Regions from separate parts of the Pantoea deleyi genome, predicted to be linked through region 1. Evidence: predicted binding sites of a transcription regulator. Region 1 holds the regulator's gene; each other region holds the start of a gene.
The links. Region 1 encodes PhoB, which activates phosphate uptake and scavenging genes when phosphate is short. Its sites were predicted from a motif close to CTGTCATAAAACTGNCNNAT; they were not measured.
Positions count from the first base shown of each region.

Region 2: pitA (inorganic phosphate transporter PitA) is a predicted target of PhoB. The motif match lies at 3,880-3,899, and genes of this name have one in related genera.
Region 3: J1C59_RS00785 (MIP/aquaporin family protein) is a predicted target of PhoB. The motif match lies at 2,382-2,401, and genes of this name have one in related genera.
Region 4: ugpB (sn-glycerol-3-phosphate ABC transporter substrate-binding protein UgpB) is a predicted target of PhoB. The motif match lies at 3,561-3,580, and genes of this name have one in related genera.

Region 1 is NZ_CP071405.1:3,028,123-3,035,497, reverse strand. It holds gene J1C59_RS14385 (AAA family ATPase) at 25-3,699, opposite strand; gene sbcD (exonuclease subunit SbcD) at 3,696-4,895, opposite strand; gene phoB (phosphate response regulator transcription factor PhoB) at 5,093-5,782, shown strand; gene phoR (phosphate regulon sensor histidine kinase PhoR) at 5,797-7,110, shown strand; gene J1C59_RS14365 (PstS family phosphate ABC transporter substrate-binding protein) at 7,130-7,375, shown strand, end outside.
Region 2 is NZ_CP071405.1:278,984-286,358, forward strand. It holds gene rsmJ (16S rRNA (guanine(1516)-N(2))-methyltransferase RsmJ) at 1-382, shown strand, start outside; gene J1C59_RS01265 (hypothetical protein) at 568-780, opposite strand; gene uspA (universal stress protein UspA) at 1,002-1,439, opposite strand; gene uspB (universal stress protein UspB) at 1,856-2,191, shown strand; gene pitA (inorganic phosphate transporter PitA) at 2,226-3,728, opposite strand; gene J1C59_RS01285 (BaiN/RdsA family NAD(P)/FAD-dependent oxidoreductase) at 3,972-5,156, shown strand; gene J1C59_RS01290 (aldo/keto reductase) at 5,163-6,149, opposite strand; gene J1C59_RS01295 (hypothetical protein) at 6,434-6,631, shown strand; gene J1C59_RS01300 (hypothetical protein) at 6,633-7,375, shown strand, end outside.
Region 3 is NZ_CP071405.1:161,905-169,279, reverse strand. It holds gene hslU (HslU--HslV peptidase ATPase subunit) at 1-1,211, shown strand, start outside; gene rraA (ribonuclease E activity regulator RraA) at 1,369-1,854, shown strand; gene zapB (cell division protein ZapB) at 1,909-2,148, opposite strand; gene J1C59_RS00785 (MIP/aquaporin family protein) at 2,542-3,396, shown strand; gene glpK (glycerol kinase GlpK) at 3,427-4,941, shown strand; gene glpX (class II fructose-bisphosphatase) at 5,037-6,047, shown strand; gene emrD (multidrug efflux MFS transporter EmrD) at 6,037-7,230, opposite strand.
Region 4 is NZ_CP071405.1:327,430-334,804, reverse strand. It holds gene J1C59_RS01525 (sn-glycerol-3-phosphate import ATP-binding protein UgpC) at 1-365, opposite strand, end outside; gene ugpE (sn-glycerol-3-phosphate ABC transporter permease UgpE) at 367-1,212, opposite strand; gene ugpA (sn-glycerol-3-phosphate ABC transporter permease UgpA) at 1,209-2,096, opposite strand; gene ugpB (sn-glycerol-3-phosphate ABC transporter substrate-binding protein UgpB) at 2,151-3,467, opposite strand; gene livF (high-affinity branched-chain amino acid ABC transporter ATP-binding protein LivF) at 3,945-4,658, opposite strand; gene livG (high-affinity branched-chain amino acid ABC transporter ATP-binding protein LivG) at 4,660-5,427, opposite strand; gene J1C59_RS01495 (high-affinity branched-chain amino acid ABC transporter permease LivM) at 5,424-6,695, opposite strand; gene livH (high-affinity branched-chain amino acid ABC transporter permease LivH) at 6,692-7,375, opposite strand, start outside.

The sequences.
Region 1 (7,375 bases):
GACCAACGGGCGCAGCCGCGCCCGTTACCCCTGCGGCAGCTCCAGCTGGCTGTAACCCAGCCCGTTCATTTTGCGGACTTTAATCTGCACCGGAATACGCTCTTTCATCGCCTCGACGTGGCTGATCACCCCGATCGTTTTGCCGCTGGCGTTGAGGGCATCCAGCGCATCCAGCGCGGTGTCCAGCGTCCGGGCATCCAGCGTGCCAAACCCTTCATCAAGAAACAGCGATTCGATGCGCGTTTTATGGCTGACCAGATCGGACAGCGCCAGCGCCAGTGCCAGGCTGACCAGGAAACTCTCGCCACCCGACAGCGTGCGGGTATCGCGCGCCGCATCTGCCTGCCAGGTATCGACCACGTCCAGCTCCAGCTGATCCTGAGCCCGGCGCTGCAGCAGATAGCGGCCGTGCAGCCGGTCGAGCTGGCGGTTCGCCAGCGCCACCAGGTGATCCAGCGTCAGTCCCTGAGCGAAACGCCGGAACTTATCGCCGCTGGCGGAGCCAATCAGGTCGTTGAGCAGGCTCCACTGCGCCAGCGTCGCCCCCTCCTGTTCGATCTGCGTCATCAGGCTCTGCTGTCGGGCGCGCAGGCTGGCATCGCTGTTTAGCTGCTGCTGAATCTGCCCCTGCTGACTGGCGTTGTCGCGCAGGGCCAGCCGCAGCTGCTCCAGCTGATCTGCCAGCCCCACGGCCGACGCCGGCAGCGCGGCGGGCCTGGCCTGCTGATGGGCCGCCAGCCGCTGCTCCAGATCCGCCAGGCGGGCCTGCTGCTGCTGACATTGCTGGTCGAGCTGCTGCAGCTGCTGACGCAGTTGCCGGGCCGTCTGCTCATCCAGCAGCGCCGCGCGCAGGTGCTCTTCATCCGCGAAACCGGCGTCCGCCAGGGCCTGACGCAGCGCGGTGTCCGCCTCTGACCGTTTGTGGCTGAGGCTCTGCCGCTGCGCTTCCAGCGCCGAGCACTCACCCTGCAGGCGACTGACCTCCGCCTGAGCCTGCTGCAGGGCATTCAGCTGCTGCGCCAGCTGGTCATCGCACTGCTGAACCCGCGCCTGCATCTGCTGACGCGCGTGCGCGACGTCGCGAGCGCCAAACAGCGTCTGGCGCTGCTGCCGCATTTCGCTGAGCTGCGTCTGACTCTGCTGCTGCTGTTCCAGACGGGCGGCGAGCTGCTGCTGTTCCTGCGCTGCCTGCTGCTGCAGGGCGGCGAGCTGGGTTTCTCCCTTAAGCAGCTGCGGCTGCAGGTTAGCGAGCAGTTGCTCACTTTCCTGCCAGCGCTGCCAGCGACTCTGCTGCGTCGCCAGCCACGCGTCACGATCGGCGGCGGCGGGCAGGGTCAGATCGTGGGCGCTGAACTGCTGCGCCAGGCGGCTCTGCAGCGCCTGCCACGCCTGCTGCTCCTGCTGCTGCCGCTGTTGCAGCGCCTCCAGCGACTGCTGCAGGCTGGCCAGCGACTGCTGAGCGAGCTGTTCCGCCTGCTGATGCTGCTGCCAGGCCTGCGCCTGCTGCAGGTAGTGATCTTTCGCGGCCTGCCGCGCCTGTTCTGCGGCCTCCTGCGCCTGGCGCTGCTGCTCAAGCTGGCTTTCCCGTTCGCTCTGCTGCTGCTGCCACGCGGCCAGCGCCTCGCTATCGGCAATCGGGAAGGTGAGTGCCAGCTCACTGCTCAGCGCCTGCCATTGCTGCTCAAGCCGGTCGAGCTGCTGCTGCGTCTGCGCGATCTCTTCACGCAGGGTCTGCTGCTGCAGCGCGGACTGTTTCAGCTGCTCCCCTCTGGTGGTGCCCGCTTCGCGCAGCGCCTCGGTCTGCTGCTGCAGCGCCGCCCGACGCTGCTGGTTAGCACTTACTTCCAGCGAACGGTAGGCGTCCACCGCGGGATGTGTACAGGAGCCGCAGAGCGGACAGGGCTGATCGGCGGTGAGGCGGGCGCGGTAATCGCTGAGGTCGGCGATCTGCTGCTCCAGCGCACAGATTTTTTCGACATCGTCCAGCTGCTGCTTTTCACGTTTCCACGTCTCGCGCAGGGTCTGCAGCTCCGCCTCGCTCTGCTGATGTGCTTTTTCCAGCGCGCTCAGGCGCTGCTGACGCTGACCGAGCTGCTGGTGCAGCGGCTGCCACTGCGTGGCGAGCAGCAGCAGTTGCTGATGCGCCGGACGGTTATGCTGCAGCTGGCTCAGCGCCGCGCGCAGCGCTGCCGGCGGATGCTGCTCCTGAAGCGAAGTCAGTACTTGCTCCGCCTGCGACAGCGCCGCGCGAGCCTGCTGTTCCGCCTGCTGACGCGGCAGCGCCTGCTCAGCCTGCTGCTGTTGCTGCGCCTGCTGCGCGGCGATCTGCCGTTGCTGCTGTTCCGCCTGCTGTGCCAGGCCCGCCAGCGTCGTCTCACGCTGAGCCAGCAGCGCAAAGTTCTCCTGCCAGACGGGCAGGGAGGCACCCCACTGCGCCAGATCGGCCAGCTGCCGTTGTAACTGCTGCTGTTCAGCCAGCGCCTGCTGCCACCCGGCGACCTGGCGCGTCTGCGCCGTCAGGGCGAGCTGCGTCTGGTCCAGATGCTGCTGCTGGCGGCTGTTCTCCTGCTGCTGTTCTGAGAGCTGCTGCTGGCGTGTCGCAATCTGCTGATCCAGCGGCAGCACCTGGTCTGTCAGCAGACGCTCCTGCTGCTGCTGGTCCTGCAGCGCCTGCTGACGGGCGGTCTGGATGGCGGTGTAGTGCTGCTGATGCTGCTGCTGTTGCTGCTGCGCCTGCCCGGCGGCGGCCGTGAGCTGCTGACAGCGGCTGTCCGCCTGCTGCTGATCGGCGTGCAGCGTGTCGCGCTGCTGCAGGATGCCGCGCAGTTTTTCTGCCGGTTCGCTGCGGGCCAGCCGCTGGCGGTCACCCTCTGCCGCCTGCGAGGCGGCCTGTGCCTGCTGAACCGCGGCCTCCGCCTGCTCACGTTCCTGCTCAAGCTGCTGCGTCTGCTGCAGCCACTGCTGCTGCTGTTGCGCCTGCTGATAGTCTGTGCTGAGCCGCTGTTCGGCGTCGGTCAGATCGGCGAGCTGCTGCTGCAGCGCCGCACGCGCCTCGTCATCCAGCAGGGCCATCGCGCCCGCCTGACTGCGCAGCAGATCCAGCTGGGTCTTCGCCTCTTTGTGGCGCTCATAGATCGCGGTGGAGATCAGGCCGTAGATCTCCGTGCCGGTCAGCTCCTCCAGCAGTTCGGCGCGTTCGCTGGCCTTTGCGTTGAGAAAGGCGGCGAACTGCCCCTGAGAGAGCATCATCGAGCGGGTAAAACGCTCAAAATCGAGCCCGGAGAGGGTTTCGATCAGCTTAAGCTTGTCGCCAACCTTATCGGCGACAATCACGTTGTCGGCGCAGCGCGCCAGCTCCACGCGCGGGGCCTGCAGCTTGCCGTCGGCGGTGCCGCGTGCGCGGTTCTGGCTCCAGAAGGCGCGCCAGGCCTCGCCTTTAATTTCGAACTCCACTTCGGCCAGGCATTCCGCGCAGTCGCGGGTCATCAGCGCATTCTGGCTCTGGGATATCGCCCCCAGGCGCGGCGTCTGGTGATAGAGCGCCAGACAGATGGCGTCGAGCAGGGTAGTTTTACCGGCCCCGGTGGCACCGGTAATGGCGAACAGGCCGTTGCTGGCAAAGGGTTCGGCACGGAAGTCGATGAACCATTCACCGCGCAGGGCATTGAGGTTTTTAAACCGGAGCGTGAGGATCTTCATTGGGTCTCTTCCATGGCGGCCAGCGTCTGGCGGAACAGGGTGGTCATCTCGTCAATCTGCGTCTCATCCAGCGCCTCATCCAGCGCCAGGCGGCGGGCGAAGACCTCCTCCACCTTCAGCTCGTTCAGGGTTTCATTATCGAGCCGCGCCAGGCTCTGCTGACGCTGTTCCCGGCTGCGGCGAAGCAGCAGAACCTCCACCGGCAGCGCGGCGGTCAGGCTCTCAACCTGCCGCTGCAGGTCGCTGAGGTACTCCTGGGTGGTGACCTCGATGTCGAGCCAGGTGGGCTTCGCCTGCGCAACCGGACTGAGGGCGTTGAGCTGATCGGCGATCTGCGCCAGCGATCCTTTCAGCATTCGCATCGGCTGCGTCTGCGGCACCACCAGCGGCGTGACAGATTGCAGGCCGCTGGCCGCCAGCGCCACCAGGAAGACGCTCTTTTCGCTGCCCAGTTCATCAAAACTCAGCGGGATCGGCGAGCCGCTGTAGCGGATATGCTCGCTGCCCGCGACGCGCTGGGCGCGATGGATATGGCCCAGCGCAATATAGTCAGCCGCCGGGAAGGCGCTGGCGGGGAAGGCGTCCAGCGTGCCGATATAGATGTCGCGCACTGAATCGCTCTGGCTGACGCCGACGGTGGTGAGATGGCCGGTCGCGATGATCGGCAGCGCATGGCCCAGCGCCTGCGCGGCGGCGAAACGCTGTTGATAGTGCTCGGCGATCGCCTCCAGCAGCGAGGTCTGCTTGTCACGTCCCGACTGGCCCGCCCGGCTGCGCAGGATGTCGCGCGGACGCAGGTAGGGAATGGCGCAGAGCAGCGCGCCCGGTTCGCCCTGGCGGGTCGTGAGCAGCAGCACGTCGTCGTTCTCCTGCGGTGTGGCGATCACCCGCGTATTAAGGCAGGCCAGCAGTTCACGCGACTCGTTCAGCGTGGCAACGGAGTCGTGGTTGCCGGCCAGCACGATCAGCTGGCAGCCCGTAGGCTGCAGCGCCACCACAAAGCGGTTGAACATCTCGCGGGCATAGCTGGGTGGCGTTCCGGTGTCGAAGAGATCGCCCGCAATAATCAGCGCATCCACCTGATGCTGTTCAATCTGGATCAGCAGCCAGTCGAGAAACGCCTGATGTTCCGCCGCCCGGCTTTTGTTGTAGAAGAACTGCCCCAGATGCCAGTCCCCAGTATGAATAATGCGCATGATGAGTCCCTGCCGTTGTGATTCGCCCGGCGATTATACGGGCTCTGCGGCCAAAGCAAAAAAATGTCGTGGCCCTGTCATAAATGATTACCCACGAGGTTACAGGCAGGTTATGTTTTTCATAAAAGTGTCACAAATCTGACGCATAATGGCGCCGCGAATCTCAGTGACAGCCGTCATAATCTGCAGGAGTAATAATGGCTAAGCGCATTCTGGTTGTGGAGGATGAAGCCCCCATCCGCGAAATGTTGTGTTTTGTTCTGGAGCAGAACGACTATCAGCCGATTGAGGCGGAAGATTATGACAGCGCCGTGGGCAAGCTGATTGAACCCTGGCCCGACCTGATTTTACTGGACTGGATGTTACCCGGCGGCAGCGGCATTCAGTTTATCAAACACCTGAAACGCGAAGCGATGACGCGCGATATTCCGGTGATGATGCTGACCGCGCGCGGTGAAGAGGAAGATCGGGTTCGCGGGCTGGAAGTCGGCGCCGATGATTACATCACCAAGCCATTTTCGCCGAAAGAGCTGATGGCGCGGATCAAGGCGGTGATGCGGCGTATTTCGCCGATGGCCGTGGAAGAGGTGATTGAGATGCAGGGGCTGAGTCTGGATCCCTCCTCGCATCGCGTGATGTCCGAAACCACGCCGCTGGAGATGGGCCCTACCGAATATAAGCTGCTGCACTTCTTTATGACTCACCCGGAACGGGTTTACAGCCGCGAACAGCTGCTCAACCACGTCTGGGGCACCAATGTCTATGTGGAAGATCGCACGGTCGATGTCCACATTCGCCGTTTACGTAAAGCGCTGGAAGTCTCCGGCCACGATCGCATGGTACAAACCGTTCGTGGAACAGGGTATCGTTTCTCTGCCCGCTACTGAACGGAGTTTTCACCGTGCTGGAACGCCTCTCCTGGAAGAGATTACTTGCAGAACTGCTGCTGGCCTGCCTGCCGGGGCTGCTGCTGGGCCTGCTGTTCGGCGGCCTGGCCTGGTGGCTGTTGCTGAGCGTGCTGGCGGTACTGTTGTGGCACTTTCACAATCTGATGCGGCTGTCGCACTGGCTGTGGCTTGACCGCACCATGACCCCACCCACCGGGCGCGCCAGCTGGGAACCGCTGTTTTATGGCCTCTATCAGATGCAGCTGCGAAACCGGCGGCGGCGGCGTGAACTGGGTAATCTGATCAAGCGGTTCCGCAGCGGGGCCGAATCGCTGCCGGATGCGGTGATCCTGACCACCGAAGAGGGAACGATTTTCTGGTGCAACGGGCTGGCGCAGCAGCATCTTGGCCTGCGCTGGCCGGAAGATAATGGCCAGAATATCCTCAATCTCCTGCGCTATCCGGAGTTCTCCCGCTATCTCCGTCAGCGCGATTTTGACAAGCCGCTGACGCTGGTGCTCAACAACAAACTGCACATGGAATTTCGCGTGATGCCTTACAGCGAAGGACAGTGGCTGCTGGTGGCGCGCGATGTCACGCAGATGCACCAGCTGGAGGGCGCGCGCCGCAACTTCTTTGCCAACGTCAGCCATGAGCTGCGCACACCGCTCACGGTGCTGCAGGGCTATCTGGAGATGATGAACGATTCGGTGATGAGCGAACCTTCGCGCAGCAAAGCGCTGCACACCATGTCGGAGCAGACGCGGCGGATGGACAGTCTGGTTAAGCAGCTGCTGACGCTGTCGCGCATTGAGGCCGCGCCAGCCATCGATCTCAAAGAGAAGGTGGATGTGCCGGTGATGCTGAAACTGCTGCAGCATGAGGCGGCGACGCTGAGCGGCGGGCGGCACGAGATCCATTTCCATACCGATCCCCATCTTAAGGTGTTCGGCAACGATGAGCAGTTGCGCAGCGCCATCTCCAATCTGGTTTACAACGCCGTCAATCACACGCCAGCGGGCACGCGGATCGACATCAGCTGGCTGCGCAGCAAGCAGGGGGCGACTCTGCGGGTGTGCGACAACGGGCCGGGCATCGCGCCGGAGCATATTCCGCGCCTGACCGAGCGTTTCTATCGCGTCGATAAAGCGCGCTCCCGGGCCACCGGCGGCAGCGGGCTGGGGCTGGCGATTGTGAAACATGCGCTGAGCCACCATAACGCGCGGCTCGACATCACCAGTGTGCCGCACAGCGAGACCTGTTTTACCTTTACGCTGCCAGCGAGGTTGATTGTCAGCGGCGTGATGCAGGAGAATGCCGTACATTAATCGCCGCCGGATCTTGCTGATGCGCCTCCTTCTTTTACTGTTCATGACACTGCTGCCGGGCCTGGCGATCGCCCAGCCCGGCCCGCTCGCCGGTAACCTCAGCAGCGTGGGCTCCGATACGCTCGGCTATCTGATGACGCTGTGGAGCGAAGATTTCAGCCGTCAGGTGCCGGGCGTTAACGTGCAGGTGCAGGCCTCCGGCTCTTCGACCGCCCCGACCGCGCTGGCGGCGGGGGCGGCGCAGCTGGGGCCGATGAGCCGCCCG
Region 2 (7,375 bases), 1.2 Mb from region 1:
GCAGCGCGGTTATCAGGATGCCGAAATCGGGCCCTGGCTGCGCGAACGGCTGACGCTGATTCATGCCGCCAGCGCACAGGCGCTGGGCGAGATCACGCCGCAGCCCGATGTGGTCTATCTTGACCCGATGTATCCCCATCGCCAGAAAAGTGCGTTAGTGAAAAAGGAGATGCGGGTATTCCAGTCGCTGGTTGGCCCCGATGAAGACGCGGATGCGTTACTGGAACCGGCCCGCCGGCTGGCCAAGAAGCGCATTGTGGTTAAACGGCCAGACTACGCGCCGCCGCTGGCAGGCGTGGAGACGCAGGCGGCGGTGGTCACCAAAAGTCATCGCTTCGATATCTATCCTCCTCTGACAGGCGCGGCGCAATCCGGGTCGTGACAGGGGTGTCGTCCGCCAGGCAGCCTGACCGGTTTATCGGACACGTTTCCTTGCCGGACGGGTCATGCACGTTTTAACCGACGACCGGTGAAATAAAAAAATGGCTGAATAGTTTCAGCCATTTTTTTTAAAAGGCACTGCGTGTGACTGCGGCATAATCGTTATGCCCGTGCCCGGCGAGCCGCTTATTTTGACCGGTAGGCCACAATCCCATGGGGCAAATACCCCACAGGTGGACGAAGGGCCGGCAGGTTTGGATCGATGTGTTCAGGCTGGAATGGGAGAGCCCATTTTCTTAATTCCGTCAGTTGCTCTTTAGTCAGGTGCACGAAAGCTATCAGATTGGTGACACCTGCTCCGCTGACCGCCGTTTTTTCTGCCAGGTTAATTTCTCTCATCGTTAACATCCTTATTTGTTTCTCTGAATCAGATAAAGGAACTCTTGTGCGGTGCTCGCCCGTGCAAATAACAGGCAAGCCAGCGAAAGATAACGAATGCGGTGATCTTTGCCTATCGTAATACTTTGATAAGTTACGTTTTGCTGTCAGGAATCAGCCCGGCAGGGGCAGGGTGTCCAGGCATAAAAAAAGCCGGCGGGCGCCGGCTTTCGGAAGCGGGATCACGCGTCATCTTCATCGCGTAGCGGCACAATCAGCATGTCGATGTGCACGGTATTGATCAGCTGGCGGGCAGAGGACATCAGTTTGCTCCAGAAATCCTGATGATGACCACACACGACCAGATCAACATCATATTTCTTAATCGCATCCACCAGCACCTGGCCCAGGTCGCCGCTGCCGCTCAGCGTCTCACTGATGGGATAGCCTGCTGCGTCCGACAACCCTTTCAGCGCGGTATGCGTCTCTTCGGAAATGCGCTTCTGCATATCCCCCAGATTGACATCGATCAGGCCGGTGTAGAGGTCAGAGTAATTCACATCAACGTGAATCAGGGAAATTCTGGCATCGTACGGACGCGCCAGCGAGACGGCCTTATCCACCAGCAACTGACTTTCCGGGGAAAGGTCTACTGCAATCAGGATGTGTTTATAAGCCATGATAAAACTCCTTTCACGAGATTAAGGATGGCATCCGGTGTTCCTGCCGCGTCACAGCTTAGCGAAATCCCTTGCGCGAGCGGGCGATGAGCGCCACCAAAGTGTCTACCTGCGTTGCAGGTGATGATGTTGTTATCCCCTGAGTATAGCCTTCTCTCACCGCAAATGCTGCCGTTGCCGCCTGGCTTGTGCAGCAGATCAAGGCTGTTCAGAATTTACTCGCGCTGAACGAAAATCATCGTTGGAAAAAATGTAAAGATTTCTCCTACACTGAAAAAAGGCGGTCCGATTCGCGGCCGCTCAGGGGGTCGAAAAACTTTTGCAGTCCGGTGATTCAGTGGCGGGTTATATCGGCAGGCGGGCTCAGTGCATGATGCGGGGGCTGCGGCTGCGATTCCGGCCGGGAGGGGGAGAAGATGATCAGCACTGTTGCGCTTTTCTGGGCTCTTTGTGTGGTGTGTATCGTAAATATGGCGCGCTATTTCTCATCACTGCGCGCGCTGCTGGCGGTGCTGCGGGGCTGTGATCCGCTGCTGTATCAGTATGTCGATGGTGCGGGCTTTTTCACTTCTCACGGCCAGCCGAGCAAACAGGTGCGGCTGGTAACCTATATCTGGGCAAAGCGTTACCTTGACCACCATGACGATGAGTTCATCCGGCGCTGTGAGCGGGTGCGGGGGCAGTTCATTCTGACCAGCGCGCTGTGCGGGCTGGTGGTGATCAGTCTGGTGGGGCTGGCGATCTGGCATTAAAAAGGGCGACCTGAGTCGCCCTTTTTCGCGGAGATTACACCAGTTTCAGGGCAATCCAGTAGAGCGAACCGGAAAGCAGAATACAGACCGGCAGGGTGAAGACCCAGGCCATGGCGATATTCTTGATGGTCCGGCTCTGCAATCCGCCGCCGTCGACCAGCATTGTACCGGCTACCGACGAGGAGAGGATGTGCGTGGTGGAAACAGGCATCCCGGTGTAGCTGGCGATGCCAATCGACAGCGCGGCGGTAACCTGCGCTGACATACCCTGCGCATAGGTCATGCCCTTTTTACCAATCTTCTCACCGATGGTGGTGGCAACACGACGCCAGCCAATCATCGTACCGGTGCCCAGCGCCAGCGCGACGGCCACAATAATCCAGATCGGCGCATACTCGATCGTGCCCAGCAGGTCGCTTTTCAGTTTATTGAGGAAGCGCTTGTCATCCGCTGAGGTTTCCGGCAGACGGGCCGCTTTGTCTGCGGTATCAGAGATACACAGCAGCAGGCGACGCATATGACCGCGCTGGTCTACGGTCAGCTGATCGTAGCTTTGCAGATTGTTCAGCAGCACCTGTGCACCCTGTACCGCCTGCAGTGCGCGCGCGCTGTCACAATGGAACTCTTTCGGGCTGGCCGCAGGCACTTCTTCCGGCGTTGGCAGCTTAGGCGGTGCCATCTGGATGATGTGCGTCAGCGACGCGTTATGCTGCTGATAGTACTGCTCAAGGTGGTTGACCGCATCGCGGGTACGCGTGATGTCATAGCCGGAGGCGTTCATGTTGACCACGAACCCGGCAGGTGCCACACCGATCAGGACCAGCATGATCAGGCCAATGCCTTTCTGACCGTCGTTCGCACCGTGCGAGTAGCTCACGCCGATTGCCGAAACAATCAGGGCGATACGGGTCCAGAACGGCGGCTTTTTCTTGCCGTCGATCTTCTCGCGGTCCGCAGGCGTCATGTGGATGCGCGCCCGCTTCTTGGTGCTGCTCCAGTAGCGGCGCAGAATAAAGATCAGCCCCCCTGCCAGCACCAGGCCGACAATTGGCGACAGGATCAGCGAGAGGAAGATATTCAGCACTTTCGGGATGTTGAGCGCATCAACGACCGACGTTCCGCTCATCAGAGCATTGGTCAGACCGATACCGATGATGGCACCAATCAGCGTATGGGAGCTGGAGGCAGGCAGCCCGAGATACCAGGTGCCGAGGTTCCAGATAATCGCCGCCAGCAGCATGGAGAACACCATGGCGAGACCGTGCGCCGATCCAACATTCAGCAACAGATCGGTGGGAAGCATATGAACGATAGCGTAAGCGACACTCAATCCACCGAGCAGCACGCCAAGGAAGTTGAAGACACCGGCCATGACCACAGCAAGCTGGGCCCGCATGGCACGGGTATAGATGACCGTCGCAACTGCGTTGGCCGTGTCGTGAAAACCGTTGATTGCTTCGTAAAACAATACAAACAGCAGGGCAAGAACCAATAACAGGCTAGTACTGAGGTCTAGACCAGCAAACAGATGTAGCATAAACGTTACGCCATTTTTGGAGGACATGAACGCGGCGCATTATCCGCGACAACGTGCGGTATGGGAAAGCAAAATATAGTTCTAATTTGACCTTTCGTCGTAAGAGTGACAGCCCGGTGGGTGAAAAAGGGTCAGATATCAGTCAGATACAATATGACACATTTACGGCAATTTTTTGACGCTGGCGTCTCCGTGAGCAGATCACTACAATCTGCGCCTTTCCCGTAAAATGAGTGAACCGCAGTGGAACAGTTTGACGTTATCATCATTGGTGCCGGTGCCGCAGGGCTGTTCTGTGCCGCTCAGGCCGGGCAGCGCGGACGCCGCGTATTACTGCTGGATAACGGCAAAAAGCCGGGTCGTAAGATTCTGATGTCGGGCGGTGGCCGCTGCAATTTTACCAATCTCTACACCGAACCGGCGGCCTATCTGTCGCACAATCCCCACTTCTGTAAATCCGCGCTGGCGCGTTACACCCAGTGGGATTTTATCGATCTGGTGAATCGCCACGGGATTGCCTGGCACGAGAAAACCCTGGGTCAGCTCTTCTGCGACGACTCGGCTCAGCAGATCGTTGATCTGCTGCTGGCCGAATGCGACAAAGGGAACGTGACGCTGCGGCTGCGCAGCGAGGTGCTCAGCGTGGCGCGCGACGACAGCGGCTATACGCTGCAACTCAATGGCAGCACGGTTCAGGCGCAGAAGCTGGTGATCGCCAGCGGCGGCCTGTCGATGCCGGGCCTGGGCGCCTCGCCGTTTGGCTACAGAATCGCGGATCAGTTCGGCCTGAACGTCTATCCGACGCGGGCGGCGCTGGTGCCTTTTACCCTGCATAAGCCGCTGCTGGAGCAGTTACAGACGCTGTCAGGCGTCGCGCTGGACACCACGATCGACGCGCAGGATGGCACCCGCTTTAAAGAGGCGATGCTGTTCACCCACCGCGGCCTCTCCGGCCCGGCGGTGTTGCAGATCTCCAGCTACTGGCTGCCGGGTGAATTCGTTACGATCGATCTGTCGCCCGCTACGCCGCTGGAGGCGTTTCTGACGGCCCAGCGCAACGCGCACCCGAACCTGAGCCTGAAAAACAGCCTGGCGAAGATCCTGCCGAAGCGGCTGGTGGACGTGCTGCAGGGAATGAAGATGGTGCCGGATGTCACTCTGAAGCAGCTCAACAGCAGGCAGCAGAGCGAACTGGCGCAGGCGCTGCACGCCTGGCGTATCCAGCCCAATGGCACCGAGGGTTACCGCACGGCGGAGGTGACGCTCGGCGGTGTGGATACCACCCAGCTCTCCTCGAAAACGATGGAAGCGCGCGGGGTGCCGGGACTCTACTTTATCGGTGAAGTTGCCGATGTCACCGGCTGGCTGGGCGGCTATAACTTCCAGTGGGCCTGGAGTTCCGCCTGGGCCTGCGCCCAGGCGTTGTAAGCCGCGCTACCAGCGCTGATGCACATGCGGTGCAATTTTCTCCTGATAGATCTGCTTCAGCGCGGTCATTGTCTCCGCAGAGAGTGCCTCAACGTCACTGGCGCGGGCGTTGGCTTCCGCCTGCTCACGGTTTTTCGCGCCAGGGATCACCACGCTGACCTCCTCGTTCATCAGGATCCAGCGCAGCGCAAACATCGCCATCGTGATGTCACCTGGCACCAGCCGGCGGATCTCCTCGACCGCGGCCAGAGCCACGTCGTACGGCACGCCTGAGAAGGTTTCGCCTTTATCGAACGCTTCACCGTCACGGTTAAAGCTGCGGTGATCGTCCGCCGCAAACACGCTGTCGGCGCGCATCTTGCCGGTCAGCAGGCCAGAGGCCAGCGGCACACGGGCGATAATCGCCACCTCGCGTCGTTTCGCTTCGCGCAGCAGCAGTTCCGCCGGACGCTGGCGGAAAATGTTGTAGATCAGCTGAATCGACGAGACGTTGGGAAATGCCAGCGCCTTCAGACCTTCCTCAACCTTCTCAACGGAGACGCCGTAGTGACGGATCTTCCCGGCGGCCACCATCTCATCCATTATCGCGAACACGTCCGGGTTGTAGTAAACCTCCGTTGGCGGGCAGTGCAGCTGCACCAGATCCAGGGTGTCGGTCTGCAGATTCTCCCGTGAGCGGTCGATAAAGGCGTTGAGGTTCTCTGCCGTATAGCCCTGGGCGACGTGGGGCGAGAGGCGACGGCCGAGCTTGGTGGCCACAAACGGGCGTTCGCCGCCGCGCGCATTCAGCACCTCAGCAATGATTTTTTCGGAACGGCCATCGCCATAGACATCGGCGGTGTCGATAAAAGTTATACCCGCATCCAGCGCGGCGTTCAGGGCCGCTCTGGCATCCTCCAGGCTCACTTCTCCCCAGGTGCCGCCAATGGCCCATGCGCCAAAACCAACTTCAGAGACGCGCTGACCGGTACGGCCCAGTGTTCGTAGTTTCATGCAAACATTCCTCGATGCGTTTCAGACAGGGTGACAGAAGAGGGCTAACCATTGAGCTTAGCGCTTTCCGGCGCAGAGGCGACCGGATGATGCGGCAGATCGGCGCGGTGCAGCGCATCGGCAGGCTGCTGGTAACGTTGACGTTTTCCGCGAAAAACGGCGGCGTCCGGGCCTTCACCGCTTCGCTAATTAATTGATTTTAAGAAATTTCACCTGAAATTAAACAGGCGAGAGTGTGGATTCGGTCACATACTTCATGTTTTCAGGCTACCAGGTGGATCGCCATGTTTAAATTTATTTCGTCGGTCTTTGCCAGTCCCGAGAAGTTTCTGCAGATCATGAGCCGTCAGGATATTAACGACTCGATCGCGGAAGGTGAGCGGATCATCATTGATGAGAACGGCAATATCTCAGTCAATACGCTGAGCGAGGAAGTCCATGAAGATTTTGCCCGCCATGTAAACACGTTAAAGGGAGTATGAGGTGGGTACCGCGATATTTATGGTGTTGATGGTCAGTGGTTACTGGTATACCAGCCGTGATTTAAACAGCCGCTTTAAAATCCGCCGCTCGTCAGGCTGGGATGTCTATTTCCTGGTGGCGCTCTACGGCTGTATCTTCGTCCTGCAGGGGGTGTTCGCGACCGGGCTGGTCTGGTTGCTGCTGCTCTGCATCTCCGGCATCGCCAATGCCGTACAGATGATCCCCGGCGTCCATCTGAAGTGGCAGGTGGAGTTTATGAACTGGAGCTTTCTTGGCATCCAGGCACCGGTGGTGGTCATGCTCGCCTTTGCCATTCTGCTCTGCCTCTATCGCTCGAACTGGGCGGGCAGCGCGCGGCTCAACGTCTCCGGTCGTAAAGATCTCTATCAGCGCCTCTCGCGCTCCAACGGCGTAGAGCAGCTGCTGTTTCAGTGTATGGAAGAGGGGGAGCTGGCGTGGATTACCCTCAAGTCGCGTCGTATCTACATTGGCATGGTGCACGCCTCGACCTTTGAGTATGAGAGCACCAAAAATATCGTGCTGATCCCGATGCTGAGCGGGTATCGCGACAGCAAGACGCTGAAGCTGGCGGTGGAGCATAACTACAGCAAATGGTACGCCGAGCACAACATCACGCTCGACTCATCGCCTAAGGATGCAATGTCGTTCCGCAAAGTGATCATGGTTGACCAGATTGAGAGCCTGTCGCTGTTCGATCCCGCCAGTGCCACCGCGCTCTCCAT
Region 3 (7,375 bases), 1.1 Mb from region 1:
AGCTGCGCCACGAAGTGACCCCTAAAAATATCCTGATGATCGGCCCGACCGGTGTCGGTAAAACCGAAATCGCCCGTCGTCTGGCGAAGCTGGCCAATGCGCCGTTCATTAAGGTCGAAGCCACCAAATTTACCGAAGTCGGTTATGTCGGTAAGGAAGTGGACTCCATCATTCGCGATCTGACCGATTCGGCCATCAAGATGGTGCGCAGTCAGGCGATCGAGAAGAACAAATATCGCGCCGAAGAGATGGCCGAAGAGCGCATTCTGGACGTGCTGATCCCACCGGCTAAAAACAACTGGGGCCAGTCAGAACAGAGCGCTGAGCCGTCTGCGGCGCGTCAGTCATTCCGTAAGAAGCTGCGCGAAGGCCAGTTGGATGACAAAGAGATTGAGATCGATCTGGCGGCCAGCGGGCCGGGTGTCGAAATCATGGCCCCTCCGGGCATGGAAGAGATGACCAGCCAGCTGCAGTCGATGTTCCAGAACCTCGGCGGCCAGAAGCAGAAAGCCCGTAAGCTGAAGATCAAAGAAGCGATGAAGCTGCTGATCGAAGAAGAAGCGGCAAAACTGGTCAATCCGGAAGAGCTTAAGCAGGACGCGATCGACGCCGTTGAGCAGCACGGTATTGTGTTTATCGATGAGATCGACAAAATCTGTAAACGCGGTGGCCAGAACTCAGGCGGTCCGGATGTCTCACGCGAAGGCGTACAGCGCGACCTGCTGCCGCTGGTTGAAGGCTGCACCGTCTCCACCAAGCACGGCATGGTGAAAACAGACCACATCCTGTTTATCGCCTCCGGTGCATTCCAGGTTGCCAGCCCTTCCGATCTGATCCCGGAACTGCAGGGTCGTCTGCCGATTCGTGTTGAGCTGCAGGCACTGACCGTTAACGATTTCCAGCGCATTCTGACCGAGCCGAATGCCTCGATTACCGTACAGTACAAGGCGCTGATGAACACCGAAGGGGTGAACATTGAGTTCACCGAAGAGGGTATTCGTCGTATCGCGGAAGCCGCCTGGCAGGTCAACGAAACCACCGAAAACATCGGTGCGCGCCGTCTGCATACCGTGCTGGAGCGTCTGATGGAAGATATCTCCTATGACGCCAGCGATCGCTCCGGTGAGTCTGTGACCATCGACGCGGAGTATGTCGGCAAGCATCTGGATGTCCTGGTGGCAGACGAAGACCTGAGCCGCTTCATTCTCTGATTCACCGATTCGTGCTTTTCAGAAGCCCAGCCCACCCGGCTGGGCTTTTTTATGCATGTTCTTGATCGAACGATGCTTTTTTCATACTGATGATTTTGCCAACAATCTGCATATAGCGATATACTTACCCTTCCTGTGGCAAACAGACGAAACCCTTATGAAATACGATACATCTGAACTCTGCGATATCTACCATGAAGAAGTGAATGTTGTTGAACCGCTTTTTTCAAACTTCGGTGGGCGCACTTCATTCGGTGGTCAGATTACCACAGTGAAATGCTTTGAAGACAACGGCTTACTTTACGATCTGCTGGAAGAAAATGGCCGGGGTCGGGTACTGGTTATCGATGGCGGCGGCTCCGTCCGTCGGGCGCTGGTGGATGCGCAACTGGCGCAGCTGGCGGCGACCAACGAGTGGGAAGGCCTGGTCGTGTACGGTTCGGTGCGGCAGGTGGATGAGCTGGAAGAGCTGGAAATTGGCATTCAGGCCATTGCGGCGATCCCGGCTGGCGCAGCGGGTGAAGGGATTGGCGAAAGCGATGTGCGCGTCAATTTCGGCGGCGTCACCTTCTTCTCCGGCGACCATCTCTACGCTGACAATACCGGTATCATTCTGTCAGAAGACGCGCTGGACATCGAATAGCGCAGACATGAAAACGGGTGCCAGAGCACCCGTTTTTTCACGTCAGCTGAGGCTTCAAACCTCTTCCATTTTTCCCAGCAGGGCACGCAGACGTTCCTGCCACACATGCTGTTCTTCTTTCAGGTGCTGATTTTCACGCATCAGTGCATCGTGGTTGCCCGCAACCTGTTGCGCATCGTTACGCAGTGAGTTGTTCTGCTCTTTCAGCTCTTCGATTTCCATCTGCAACAGGGTGATGGTATCAATCGCCTGCTGTACTTTCGCTTCCAGTTTCTCAAACACTTCAAATGACATCTTTCTGACCTCTCCTAAATTCTGCAAGGCGTTGATGATGCCAGCTTAAGCCAGCAACGTTGTCCCGATTGTATGTAGCCTCACCCCGCAAGTCCAGCAACGTGGCCGCCGCGAGCGCAGTCTGTAACACTTTTCAGTCAATCCCTGAAACCGGGCGTCGCAGAGGACAGCCGTGGTCCGATCCCACGGCAACAGGGCGCGAATTGTGGTTAAAGAAAGCAGGAATACGCGAAATCGCGCATTTTTATGACACAGTACACAAAAAATGATTTCGCTATTTCTCGTTTATGTTCGTTAACGATAAATTCACATCAGCCCTACATCAAAGCTGGGTGACTCATGGACTGAGAACAAAAACTGATAAAATTTAACCTCGCTTCAGGAACCACTATTATGAGTCAGACAACTAACACGCTCAAAGGTCAGTGTATTGCCGAATTTCTGGGGACAGGCTTGATAATCTTCTTTGGCGCAGGCTGTGTGGCTGCTCTGAAACTCGCCGGTGCCGCATTCGGTCAGTGGGAAATCTGCATTATCTGGGGCTTAGCCGTCTCAATGGCGGTGTATCTTACCGCGGGCGTTTCAGGCGCGCACCTGAACCCTGCCGTCACGGTCGCGCTCTGCCTGTTCGCCAGCTTCGACGGTCGTAAAGTACTGCCCTACATTCTGGCGCAGGTCGCCGGCGCATTCTGCGCGGCCGCGCTGGTTTATGGTCTTTACTACAGCCTCTTTTTCGATTACGAGCAGAGTCACCAGATGGTGCGCGGCACCGTTCAGAGTCTGGATCTGGCGGGCATCTTCTCTACCTATCCTAACCCGCACATCAGCGTCGGTCAGGCGTTCCTGGTCGAGATGGTCATTACCGCTGTACTGATGGCAGTGATTATGGCGCTGACCGACGATGGCAACGGCGTTCCGCGTGGCCCGATGGCGCCGCTGCTGATTGGCCTGCTGGTTGCGGTTATCGGTGGCTCCATGGGTCCACTGACCGGCTTCGCCCTGAACCCGGCGCGTGATTTCGGACCGAAGCTGTTCGCCTTCATCGCAGGCTGGGGTAACGTGGCGTTCACGGGCGGTAAAGATATCCCTTACTTCCTGGTCCCTGTTTTTGGCCCGCTGGTCGGTGCCTGCCTGGGTGCCGTAGGATATCGCACTCTGATTGGTCGCTACCTGCCAGGTATCGCGCAGGAACCTGCAAACGTCCCGGCAGAAAAACCCGTTGCACGCGCTCAGCAGCGTAAAGCGTAAGTTTCACCTTTTATCATCAGGACTGAATTTATGACTACCACAACAGATAAAAAGTATATCGTCGCGCTCGATCAGGGCACTACCAGTTCACGTGCCGTCATCCTCGATCACGACTCCAATATCGTCGCGGTATCGCAGCGCGAATTCACCCAGATCTACCCGAAAGCGGGCTGGGTTGAGCATGACCCGATGGATATCTGGGCGTCGCAAAGCTCGACGCTGGTAGAAGTACTGGCGCACGCCGACATCCGCTCTGATGAGATTGCGGCAATCGGTATCACCAACCAGCGTGAAACCGCGATTGTCTGGGAAAAAGAGACCGGTAAGCCGATCTACAACGCGATCGTCTGGCAGGATCCACGCACCGCAGACTACTGTAACAAACTGAAGAAAGAGGGTCTGGAAGAGTACATCCAGCACACCACCGGCCTGGTGATTAACCCGTACTTCTCCGGCACCAAAGTGAAGTGGATTCTGGATCACGTTGAGGGTGCGCGTGAGCGTGCGAAACGTGGCGAGCTGCTGTTCGGCACCGTGGATACCTGGCTGGTCTGGAAAATGACGCAGGGTCGTGTGCATATCACCGACTACACCAACGCCTCCCGTACCATGATGTTCAACATTCACAAGCTGGAGTGGGATCAGCGCATGCTGGATATCCTGGATATCCCGCGTGAAATGCTGCCGGAAGTGAAGTCCTCTTCGGAAGTCTACGGTCAGACCAACATCGGCGGTAAAGGCGGTACCCGTATTCCAATCGCCGGTATTGCCGGTGACCAGCAGGCCGCCCTGTATGGCCAGCTCTGCGTCCAGCCTGGCATGGCGAAAAACACCTACGGCACCGGCTGCTTTATGCTGATGAACACCGGGACTGAAGCGGTGACCTCCACGCACGGCCTGCTGACCACCATCGCCTGTGGCCCGCGCGGTGAAGTGAACTATGCGCTGGAAGGCGCGGTGTTTATCGGCGGTGCCTCTATTCAGTGGCTGCGTGATGAGATGAAGCTGATCAGCGAAGCCGCTGACTCTGAATACTTCGCGATGAAAGTCAAAGATACCAACGGCGTCTACATGGTGCCGGCGTTCACCGGTCTGGGCGCACCTTACTGGGACCCGTATGCCCGTGGCGCGATCTTCGGTCTGACCCGTGGTGCTAACTCCAACCACATCATCCGCGCGACGCTGGAGTCCATCGCTTATCAGACGCGCGACGTGCTGGAAGCGATGCAGAACGATGCCAACACCCGCCTGCAGGCGCTGCGTGTGGATGGCGGTGCGGTCTCCAACAACTTCCTGATGCAGTTCCAGGCTGACATTCTGGGCACCCGCGTTGAGCGCCCGGAAGTCCGCGAAGTGACCGCGCTGGGTTCTGCTTATCTGGCCGGTCTGGCTGTGGGCTTCTGGCAGGATCTGGATGAAGTGCGCGCCAAAGCCGTTATCGAACGTGAGTTCCGTCCAAGCCTGGAAACCACCGAGCGTAACTTCCGTTATGCTGGCTGGAAAAAAGCGGTTGCCCGCGCTCAGGCCTGGGAAGAACAGGAGTAATAGCCAGGCCCGCGGCGACCATCGTCGTGGGCCTTTCCCCGCCCCACCGCCCCGCTGTGTTACACTGCCTGCCTGTTTTTTGTCAGGTAGATGCCATGAAACGAGAACTTGCCATTGAATTTTCCCGCGTAACCGAAGCAGCCGCGCTGGCGGGCTACCACTGGTTAGGACGCGGCGACAAAAATGCGGCCGATGGCGCGGCTGTCCATGCCATGCGTCATGTCCTGAACTCCATTGAAATCGACGGTCAGATTGTGATTGGCGAAGGCGAGATCGACGAAGCGCCGATGCTCTATATCGGTGAAAAAGTCGGTACGGGACGCGGTGACGCGGTCGATATTGCGGTCGATCCGATCGAAGGCACCCGCATGACGGCGCTGGGTCAGGCGAATGCCCTGGCCGTGATGGCCGTGGGCGACAAGGGAAGCTTCCTGCACGCCCCCGATATGTATATGGAAAAACTGATTGTCGGCCCGGCGGCGCGCGGCGTGATTGACCTCGACCAGCCTCTGGAAACCAACCTCCGCAACATTGCGATCGCGATGAACAAGCCGCTGTCGCAGCTTACCGTCTCCATTCTGGCAAAGCCCCGCCATGACGCGGTGATCGGTCAGCTGCAGCAGCTCGGCGTGCGGGTGTTTACCTTCCCGGATGGTGATGTCGCCGCCTCGATTCTGACCTGCATGCCGGACAGCGAAGTGGATGTGATGTATGGCATCGGTGGCGCGCCGGAAGGGGTGGTCTCGGCGGCGGTGATCCGCGCGCTGGACGGGGATATGCAGGGCCGGTTGCTGGCACGGCATCATGTGAAGGGCGACAGCGCCGAAAACCGCCGGCTCGGTGAGCAGGAGCTGCAGCGCTGTGCAGAGATGGGCATCGAAGCGGGCAAAAAACTGACGCTGAGCGAGATGGCGCGCAACGACAATGTAGTGTTTGCCGCCACCGGCATCACCAGTGGCGAGCTGCTGAAAGGCATCACGCGTCAGGGCAATATCGCCACCAGCGAAACCCTGCTGATCCGCGGTAAATCACGCACCATCCGCCGCATCCAGTCGATTCACTACCTCGACCGTAAAGATCCGGCGCTCCATCCGTTTATCCTGTAACCGGCTGGTTGCCGCGCTCCGGCTGACGAGAGAGCGGCAACCAGCAGAGCAGCATCACCAGCGCGGTGAAGAACATCAGCATCCCCAGGCTGAACTGATCGCGCTGCGGCATCAGGGCAGAGAGCCAGGCCACGAGGCCCGATCCCAGGTTCTGCATCCCGCCAATCAGTGCGCCTGCACTCCCCGCCAGCCAGGCATAAGGCTCCATCGCACCGGAGGTCGCCAGCGGGAACAGCATCCCGGCACCGAAGAAGAACAGCGCCGCAGGCACCAGCAGCGTCCAGATATTCATGATGCCGAACCACGCCGGGATCCACATCAGGATGCCCGCCAGCAGGCAGCTGTTCACGCCCCACCACATCAGGCTGTGCCAGGAGCCCTGCTCGCGCCCGGCGAACCAGGCACCAAAGAACGCCGCCGGAATCGGCAGAATGAACAGAATGCTGACGGTCAGGCTGGGCAGGCCAAGCACACCGCCCAGCAGTACGCCACAGCTCGACTCGAAGACGGCGATCCCGGCCAGTGCGCCAATCAGCAGCACAATGTAGCGGACGAAATTGACGTCACTCAGCAGGCGAACGTAGCGCCTGAAGAAAGGCGTGACCTCCCCGCTCTGAGGCCGGGTTTCCGGCAGCCAGCGCGCCATCGCGCCAGTGACGGACAGACAGAGCAGCAGCAGGAAGGCGAAGCAGGCGTGCCAGCCAAAGAGCTGGGTCAGCAGCGCGCCAATGACCGGCGCCAGCAGCGGGCTGACCAGAATCCCCATGTTAAGCAGGCTGTTAGCACGGCGCAGCGCGTGGCCCTCATAGAGATCGCGCGGCATCGTGCGCGCCATCACGCCCGCTACGCCGGTTCCCAGCCCCTGAATCGCGCTGCCGAACACCAGCATGTCGAGCGATGTCGCCATCAGCGCGGTGATCGCGCCGATCATAAAGATCAGCATGCCCGTCAGGATCACCGGCCGCCGCCCGACGCTGTCCGACAGCGGGCCGTAGATCAGCTGGGATCCACCGTAGGTCATCAGGTAGGCGGCCATCACGCGCTGCAGCGCGCCATCCCGCACATTCAGGGCATCCGCCATCACCGACATCGCCGGGACATAGATCGTCTGAGCCATCTGCCCGACGGCCACCAGCACAATGAGCATCACCAGCAGCGGGCGATTTTCCAGTTTACTAATCATGATTCTGCAAAATATCTTTCTGTGAAAGGAGGTTAAAGCAGCGGTTCACCCGCTGAACACCGGATTATGGCGGGCAAAATATCAGGATTGCGTGACAAAGCGAGAGGCAGGCAAAAAGGGCCGGGCTTGCGGCTGTCAAGTTTAT
Region 4 (7,375 bases), 1.3 Mb from region 1:
AGGCTGCGCGCCGCATCCAGCACCCGCTGACGGATCTGCTCTTTGCCCATGCCGCGGATTTTCAGGCCATAGGCCATGTTCTGCTCCACCGACATATGGGGATAGAGCGCATAGTTCTGAAACACCATCGCAATACCGCGATCTTTCGGCTCTTCCTGCGTCACCCGACGGTTATCGATGTAGATATCCCCGGAGCTGACGCGCTCCAGCCCGGCGACCATCCGCAGCAGCGTCGATTTACCACAGCCGGAGGGGCCGACCATCACCATAAACTCGCCATCATTGATGGTGACATTCAGCGGCTGGATGATCTGATTCTTGCCATCGTAGGATTTGGTTACTGCCTGAAGGGTTACGCCCGCCATCTTATTTCTCACTCTCAACCAGGCCGCGCACAAAGGCACGCTGCATGACTAACACCACCACCAGCGGTGGGATCAGGGTTAATAACATCGCCGCCATCACTTCGTTCCACTGGGTCGGCGAACCGCTGGTGGAGATCATGCTTTTGATCCCCGCCACCGCCGTACCGAGGCTGGCGTCATTGATGATCAGCAGCGGCCAGAGATACTGGTTCCAGCCGTAGATAAAGGTGATCACAAACAGCGCCGCCAGATTGGTTTTCGACAGCGGCAGCACGATGTCGATGAAGAAGCGCATGGCGCTGGCACCGTCGATGCGCGCCGCCTCCACCAGCTCATCCGGCAGCGACATAAAGAACTGGCGGAACAGGAAGGTGGCAGTGGCAGAGGCCATCAGCGGCAGGGTTAATCCGCTGTAGCTGTCGAGCAGGTTAAGATCGGCGATCACCTGCACGGTAGGGAAAATACGCACTTCGACCGGCAGCATCAGCGTGACGAAGATCAGCCAGAAAAAGAGCGTGCGCAGCGGAAAACGGAACCAGACCAGCGCAAACGCCGACAGCATCGAAACGGTGATTTTGCCGAACGTGATCCCCAGCGCCATGATCATGCTGTTGAGCAGCATCAGGCCAAACGCCGGGCCGTTGCCGTTGACGCCGTGGGTCCAGATGCGCGAGATGTTCTCCCACAGGTGCGTACCGGGCACCAGCGTCATCGGCACCTGATAGACCGCCGCGTTGTCCAGCGTGGCCGCCACAAAAGCGACATAGAGCGGAAACAGGATGGTGAGCACGCCCAGCACCAGCACGATGTGACTGAAGAGATCCAGTCCGCGTCGATTCTCAATCATTGATATTGCACCTTACGTTCGACAAAGCGGAACTGGATCACCGTCAGCCCGATCACCAGCAGCATCAGCACCACCGACTGCGCCGCGGACGAGGAGAGATCCAGCCCGGTAAAGCCTTCGCGATAGATTTTGTAGATCAGCGTCGTGGTCGCCTGCACCGGTCCGCCGCCGGTTGCGGCATCGATCACCGGGAAAGTGTCGAAGAAGGCGTAGATCAGGTTAACCACCAGCAGAAAGAAGCTGACCGGCGCGATCAGGGGCAGCGAGAGGTTGAAAAAGCGCCGTACCGGGCCCGCACCGTCAATCGCGGCGGCTTCCACCAGCGATTTCGGGATCGATTGCAGGGCGGCAAAGAAGAACAGAAAGTTGTAGCTCATCTGCTGCCAGATCGACGCCAGCACAATCAGGAACATCGCCTGACCGCTGTTCTGCGCGTAGTTCCAGTTGTAGCCGAGGTGGTTCAGCAGGTAGCTGAACAGGCCCAGGCCGGGATTAAACAGAAACATCCAGAGCACCGCCGCCACCACCGGCGCGACGGCGTAGGGCAGCAGCAGCAGCGTCTGATAGAGGCGGCGCAGGCGCACCACATAGTCCACCAGCGCCGCCAGCAGCAGAGACGAGAGCATCCCGAACACCGTCACCATCCCGCTGAATTTCAGAGTGGTCCAGAAGGTGTCGAGATAGTAGGGATCGGCAAACAGCCGCCTGAAATTTTCCAGTCCGACAAAGCGGCTGGAGATGCCAAAGGGATCGAGGCTTTGCAGCGAATACCACAGCGCCTCACCGGCGGGCCAGAGAAAGAAAATGGCGGTAATCAGCAGCTGCGGCAGCACCAGAAGATAGGGTAACAGGCTGGTGCGAAAGACCGGACGGGATGAAGACATGGCGTACCTGGCGTCAGAAAAGGGGGCCAGCCGGGGCTGGCCCGCAGGGAGAGATTACTTCATTTGCTGCTGGAAGCGGCGCAGCAGGTCGTTGCCGCGTTTCACTGCGTTATCCAGCGCGCTTTGCGGCGACTGTTTGCCGGTCCAGACACTTTCCAGCTCCTCGTCGATCACGGTACGGATCTGCGGCATGTTGCCCAGACGCATCCCTTTGGTGAACGGCAGCGGCGGCTTGTTCATCATCTGGCGGGTGGCGATATCCGCACCCGGATTTTTGTCATAGAAGCCCTGCTGCTTCGTCAGCGTGTAGGCGGCGGTAGTGATCGGCAGATAGCCGGTTTTCTGGTGCCACTCTGCGGCGATTTCCGGCTTAGCCAGGAACTGCATGAATTCGGCGACGCCCTTGTAGGTGGCCGGATCCTTGCCTTTCATCACCCACAGGCTGGCACCGCCGATCAGGGCGTTCTGTGGCGCCTCCGGCACGGTGTCGTCATACGGCATCATGCCCACGCCGAAGTTGAATTTTGCGTAGTGGCGGATATCGGCCAGCGATCCCGATGAGGCGGTCGTGATGCCGCAGTCACCGTTGTAGAACTTGGCGGTGGACTCATCCTTGCGGCCAAAGTAGGTGAAGTCCCCTTTTTTGTTCATCGCTTCCAGCAGTTCGATGTGGCGAACCTGCACCGGCTTGTTGAACTCCAGAACCGCATCCAGGCCGTCGAATCCGTTGTTTTTCGTCGCCACCGGCAGGGCATGCCAGGCGCTGAAGTTTTCAATCTGGATCCAGCCCTGCCAGCCGCTGGCGTAGCCGCAGCTCATGCCCGACTTGCGCAGTGCGGCGGCATCTGTCGCCAGCTCCTGCCAGGTTTTCGGCGGCTGATCCGGATTCAGACCCGCTTTTTTAAAGGCGTCTTTGTTGTAGTAGAGCACGGGTGTCGAGCTGTTGAACGGCTGAGAGATCAGCTGACCTTTGCTGTCGCTGTAGTATCCCGCCACCGTGGGCACGAACTGCTTCTCGTCGAAGGGGATGCCCGCGTCTTTAAAGACCTGATGCACCGGCACGATCGCCTGGGAGGCCATCATGGTCGCCGTGCCGACTTCATAGACCTGCAGCACCGCAGGCGCTTTACCGCTGCGCACTGCCGCAATTCCGGCGGCCAGGCTCTGCTCGTAGTTACCTTTGTAGGTCGGAACAATTTTGTAATCGGGGTGAGTCTGATTAAAACGCTGTGCCAGCGAATCGACTTCTTTGCCTAACTCGCCTTCCATGGAGTGCCAGAAAGGGATCTCAGTGGCGGCAAGCGCCTGGCCACTGATCGCCAGACCGAGCAGCGCGCTCATCAGGCTACGACGAAAGGTAACGACGGACATAGTGTTTTCCTGTGCAGGTAAATACGCGTGAAATCACGGATTTCTGGTTCGCGAAGTAACATGACACGGAAAAATGACGGATTAATAACGGACAGGTGACAGCCGGATGACAGGCGAAAGAGAGGAAAGGCGACGCAGCTAACGCCCGTGGTCGTGAGATTGTGGGCGAAGTCTGGCCAGTTTGCTGTTCACGCGATCATCCACAGGAAACACGATCAGATCGGCAGGACGTAAAATCCGTCATCCATAACATGCCCGGCCCGCGCGATTACGCACTTCATCCCTGAGATACGCCCGTATGCGGGCCAGCACGTTGTGTTTGTCCAGGGTGCGCAACGCTTCCCTCTTCTGCCCGTGTTCCCTGCGCGTTGAGCTTATTTGTTGCGGGCGGACAGCGCCGCCACCGCAGCGTACACGTCGTACGTGAGGATGGCGAGCGCGGCCCAGCCGAAACCTGCCCGGCCAGGCCGCGCCCTATCAGGCGCCCAGGTAAGCGCTGCGGACGGCTTCGTTGGACAGGAGTGCTGCGCCTGTGTCTTCGAGCACCACATGCCCGTTCTCCAGCACATAGCCCCGATCCGCCAGCTTCAGCGCCTGATTGGCGTTCTGCTCGACCAGGAAGATGGTCATCCCCTCGCTGCGCAACTGCTCAATGGTGTCGAAAATCTGCTGAATAATGATCGGTGCCAGCCCCAGCGACGGCTCATCCAGCAGCAGCAGGCGCGGCTGACTCATCAGCGCACGGCCAATCGCCAGCATCTGCTGTTCGCCGCCCGACATGGTTCCGGCGCGCTGGATTTTACGCTCCTCCAACCGCGGGAAGAGTTCATAAACGCGTTTAATCCGCGTCAGGTACGCCTGGCGACTGGCAAAGAAGCCGCCCATCGCCAGGTTCTCTTCCACCGTCATGCGTGAAAAGACCCGTCGTCCTTCCGGCACGATGGCAATCGCCTCGCGCATAATGCGCGACGTCTGCCAGTCGGTAATGGCTTTGCCATCGAAGGTGATGGTGCCCTGGGTGGCGCGCGGCTCGCCGCACAGCGTGCCCAGCAGCGTGGTTTTCCCCGCGCCGTTGGCCCCGATCAGGGTGACGATTTCGCCCTGATTAATATAGAGGCTGACGTTGTGCAGCGCCTGAATTTTGCCGTAATGGGCGCTGACGTTCTCAATGGTTAACATCGCATTTGCCATCTCAGGCCTCTCCTAAATAGGCGCGAATGACATCCGGATTGTGACGAATCTCCTCCGGCGTTCCGTTAGCCAGCGGCGTTCCCTGATTCACCACGTAGATGCGGTCAGAGATGCCCATCACCAGCTTCATATCATGCTCAATCAGCAGCACCGACACCTTGTGTTCACCCCGCAGTTCCGCGATCAGCGCATCCAGCTCATGCGTCTCTTTAGGGTTCAGGCCCGCGGCCGGTTCATCCAGCATCAGGATCTCCGGGCGCGTCACCATGCAGCGTGCTATCTCCAGCCGGCGCTGCTGACCATAGGCCAGGTTGCCCGCCTGACGGTTTGCCAGATCCAGCAGACCCACCCGCTCCAGCCAGGTTGCGGCACGGTCCAGCGCCTCGCTCTCACTGCGGCGAAACGCCGGGGTTTTCAGCAGGCCGGAAAACACCCCGCTTTTCAGATGCTGATGCTGCGCGACCAGCAGGTTCTCAATCACCGTCATCTCACGGAACAGACGCACATGCTGGAAAGTCCGCACGATGCCCATCCGCGCAATCTTCTGGCCCGGCAGGCCTTCCAGATGCTGCTCGCGCAGCTTGATGCTGCCGCCGGTGGGTTTGTAGAAGCCGGTCAGACAGTTAAACACGGTGGTTTTACCGGCCCCGTTCGGCCCGATCAGCGACACGATCTCCTGCGGGCGCAGCTCCAGCGCCACATTGTTTACGGCTAACAGACCGCCGAAGCGCATCATCAGGCCTTCAACGGCTAATAAAGGCTGACTCATGCCTGCTCTCCTTTTTTACCGGTTCTGAGTTTCAGATGCGGGCGTTTCATCGGCAATAATCCCTGTGGCCGCCAGATCATCATCAGCACCATCAGTCCCCCCAGCACCAGCATGCTGTACTCATTCAGATCGCGCATCAGCTCGCGTGACACCACCAGCAGAATGGCCGCCAGGATCACCGCAAACTGGGAACCCATGCCGCCCAGAACCACAATCGCCAGCACAAAGGCGGATTCGACAAAGGTAAAGGATTCCGGGCTGACAAAGCCCTGACGCGCCGCGAACAGACTGCCGGCAAAACCGGCGAAGGCGGCACTGATGGTGAACGCGGTGAGCTTGATGCGGGTCGGACTCAGGCCCAGCGAACGACAGGCAATCTCATCCTCGCGCAGCGCTTCCCAGGCGCGGCCCAGCGGCATCCGCAGCAGCCGGTTGATGACAAACAGCGTCAGTACTACCAGCAGCAGCGCCACCATGTAGAGGAAGATGATGCGATCGCTGGGGTCATACTTCAGGCCAAAGAAGTTGTGGAAGGTATCCCAGCCGCCTTCGCGCGGCGTCCGGCCAAACTCCAGACCAAACAGCGTCGGTTTCGGGATCTGGCTGATGCCGTTCGGCCCGCCGGTCAGGGCGGTGTTGTTCAGCAGCAGAATACGCACGATCTCACCAAAGCCCAGCGTCACAATCGCCAGATAGTCGCCGCGCAGTCGCAGCACCGGGAAGCCCAGCAGCAGGCCAAACAGTGCGGCAACGATGCCGGAGAGCGGCAGACACTGCCAGAAGCCGAGTCCGTAATAGTGGTTCAGCAGCGCAAAGGTGTAGGCACCGATGGCATAGAAACCGCCGTAACCCAGCACCAGCAGACCGGACAGCCCGACCACCACGTTCAGGCCCAGACCGAGCATCACGTAGATCAGCGTCATGGTGGCGATATCGACGGTGCCGCGCGACACCAGGAAAGGCCAGGCAATCGCGGCGACAATCAGCACCGCCATCACCAGCTTCTGCTTCGGCGTCGATCCATCCAGGCCCGGTAACACCAGCGCCGGACCGGAAATTTTCTTCAGGCCGCTTTGCCAGATCGGACGCAGCAGCTGGAACAGAAACACCACCACACAGCCTGTCGCGATCCAGTTCCAGCGCACGCTACCGGCGTTCTGCACTACCAGCTGCGTGCCGTCGAGGTTCAGGCGCAGCCCCATGAAGAAGGTGGCGAGCACCAGCAGCATCAGGGCCGAGATCAGCGCATTAATAAAGGAAGTCTTCATACTTTTTCGACCTCCGGGCGACCCAGAATCCCGGTGGGCATCACCAGCAGCACCACGATCAGCAGCGCAAACGAGACCACATCTTTATATTCCGTACTGAGATAGGCGGAGGTCAGCGCCTCGGCGATACCCAGCACCAGACCACCAATCATCGCGCCGGGAATGCTGCCAATCCCGCCCAGCACGGCGGCGGTGAACGCCTTCATGCCGGCCATAAAACCGATGAAGGGGTTGATCGAACCGTAGAACTGTCCCAGCAGCACGCCCGCAACGGCGGCCATCGCGGCCCCGATCACAAAGGTCAGGGAGATCACGCGGTCGGTGTTAATGCCCAGCAGGCTGGCCATTTTCAGATCTTCTGCGCAGGCGCGACAGGCGCGGCCCATGCGGGAGTAGCGGATAAACGTGGTCAGGGCCAGCATCGCCAGGAAGGTCACGACCCAGATCACCACCTGCATGGTGGAGATGGTGGCGGCAAAGCCGTTGCTCTCGCCAACCGTCCACTGTCCGGTGATCAGGCTCGGCAGTGCCAGGTCGCGTGAACCCTGCGTCAGGCTGACGTAGTTCTGCAGGAATATCGACATCCCGATGGCGGAGATCAGCGCAATCAGGCGCTTCGAGGCACGCACGGGGCGATAGGCCACACGTTCGATGCTCCAGCCGTAGGCGCTGGAGATTAT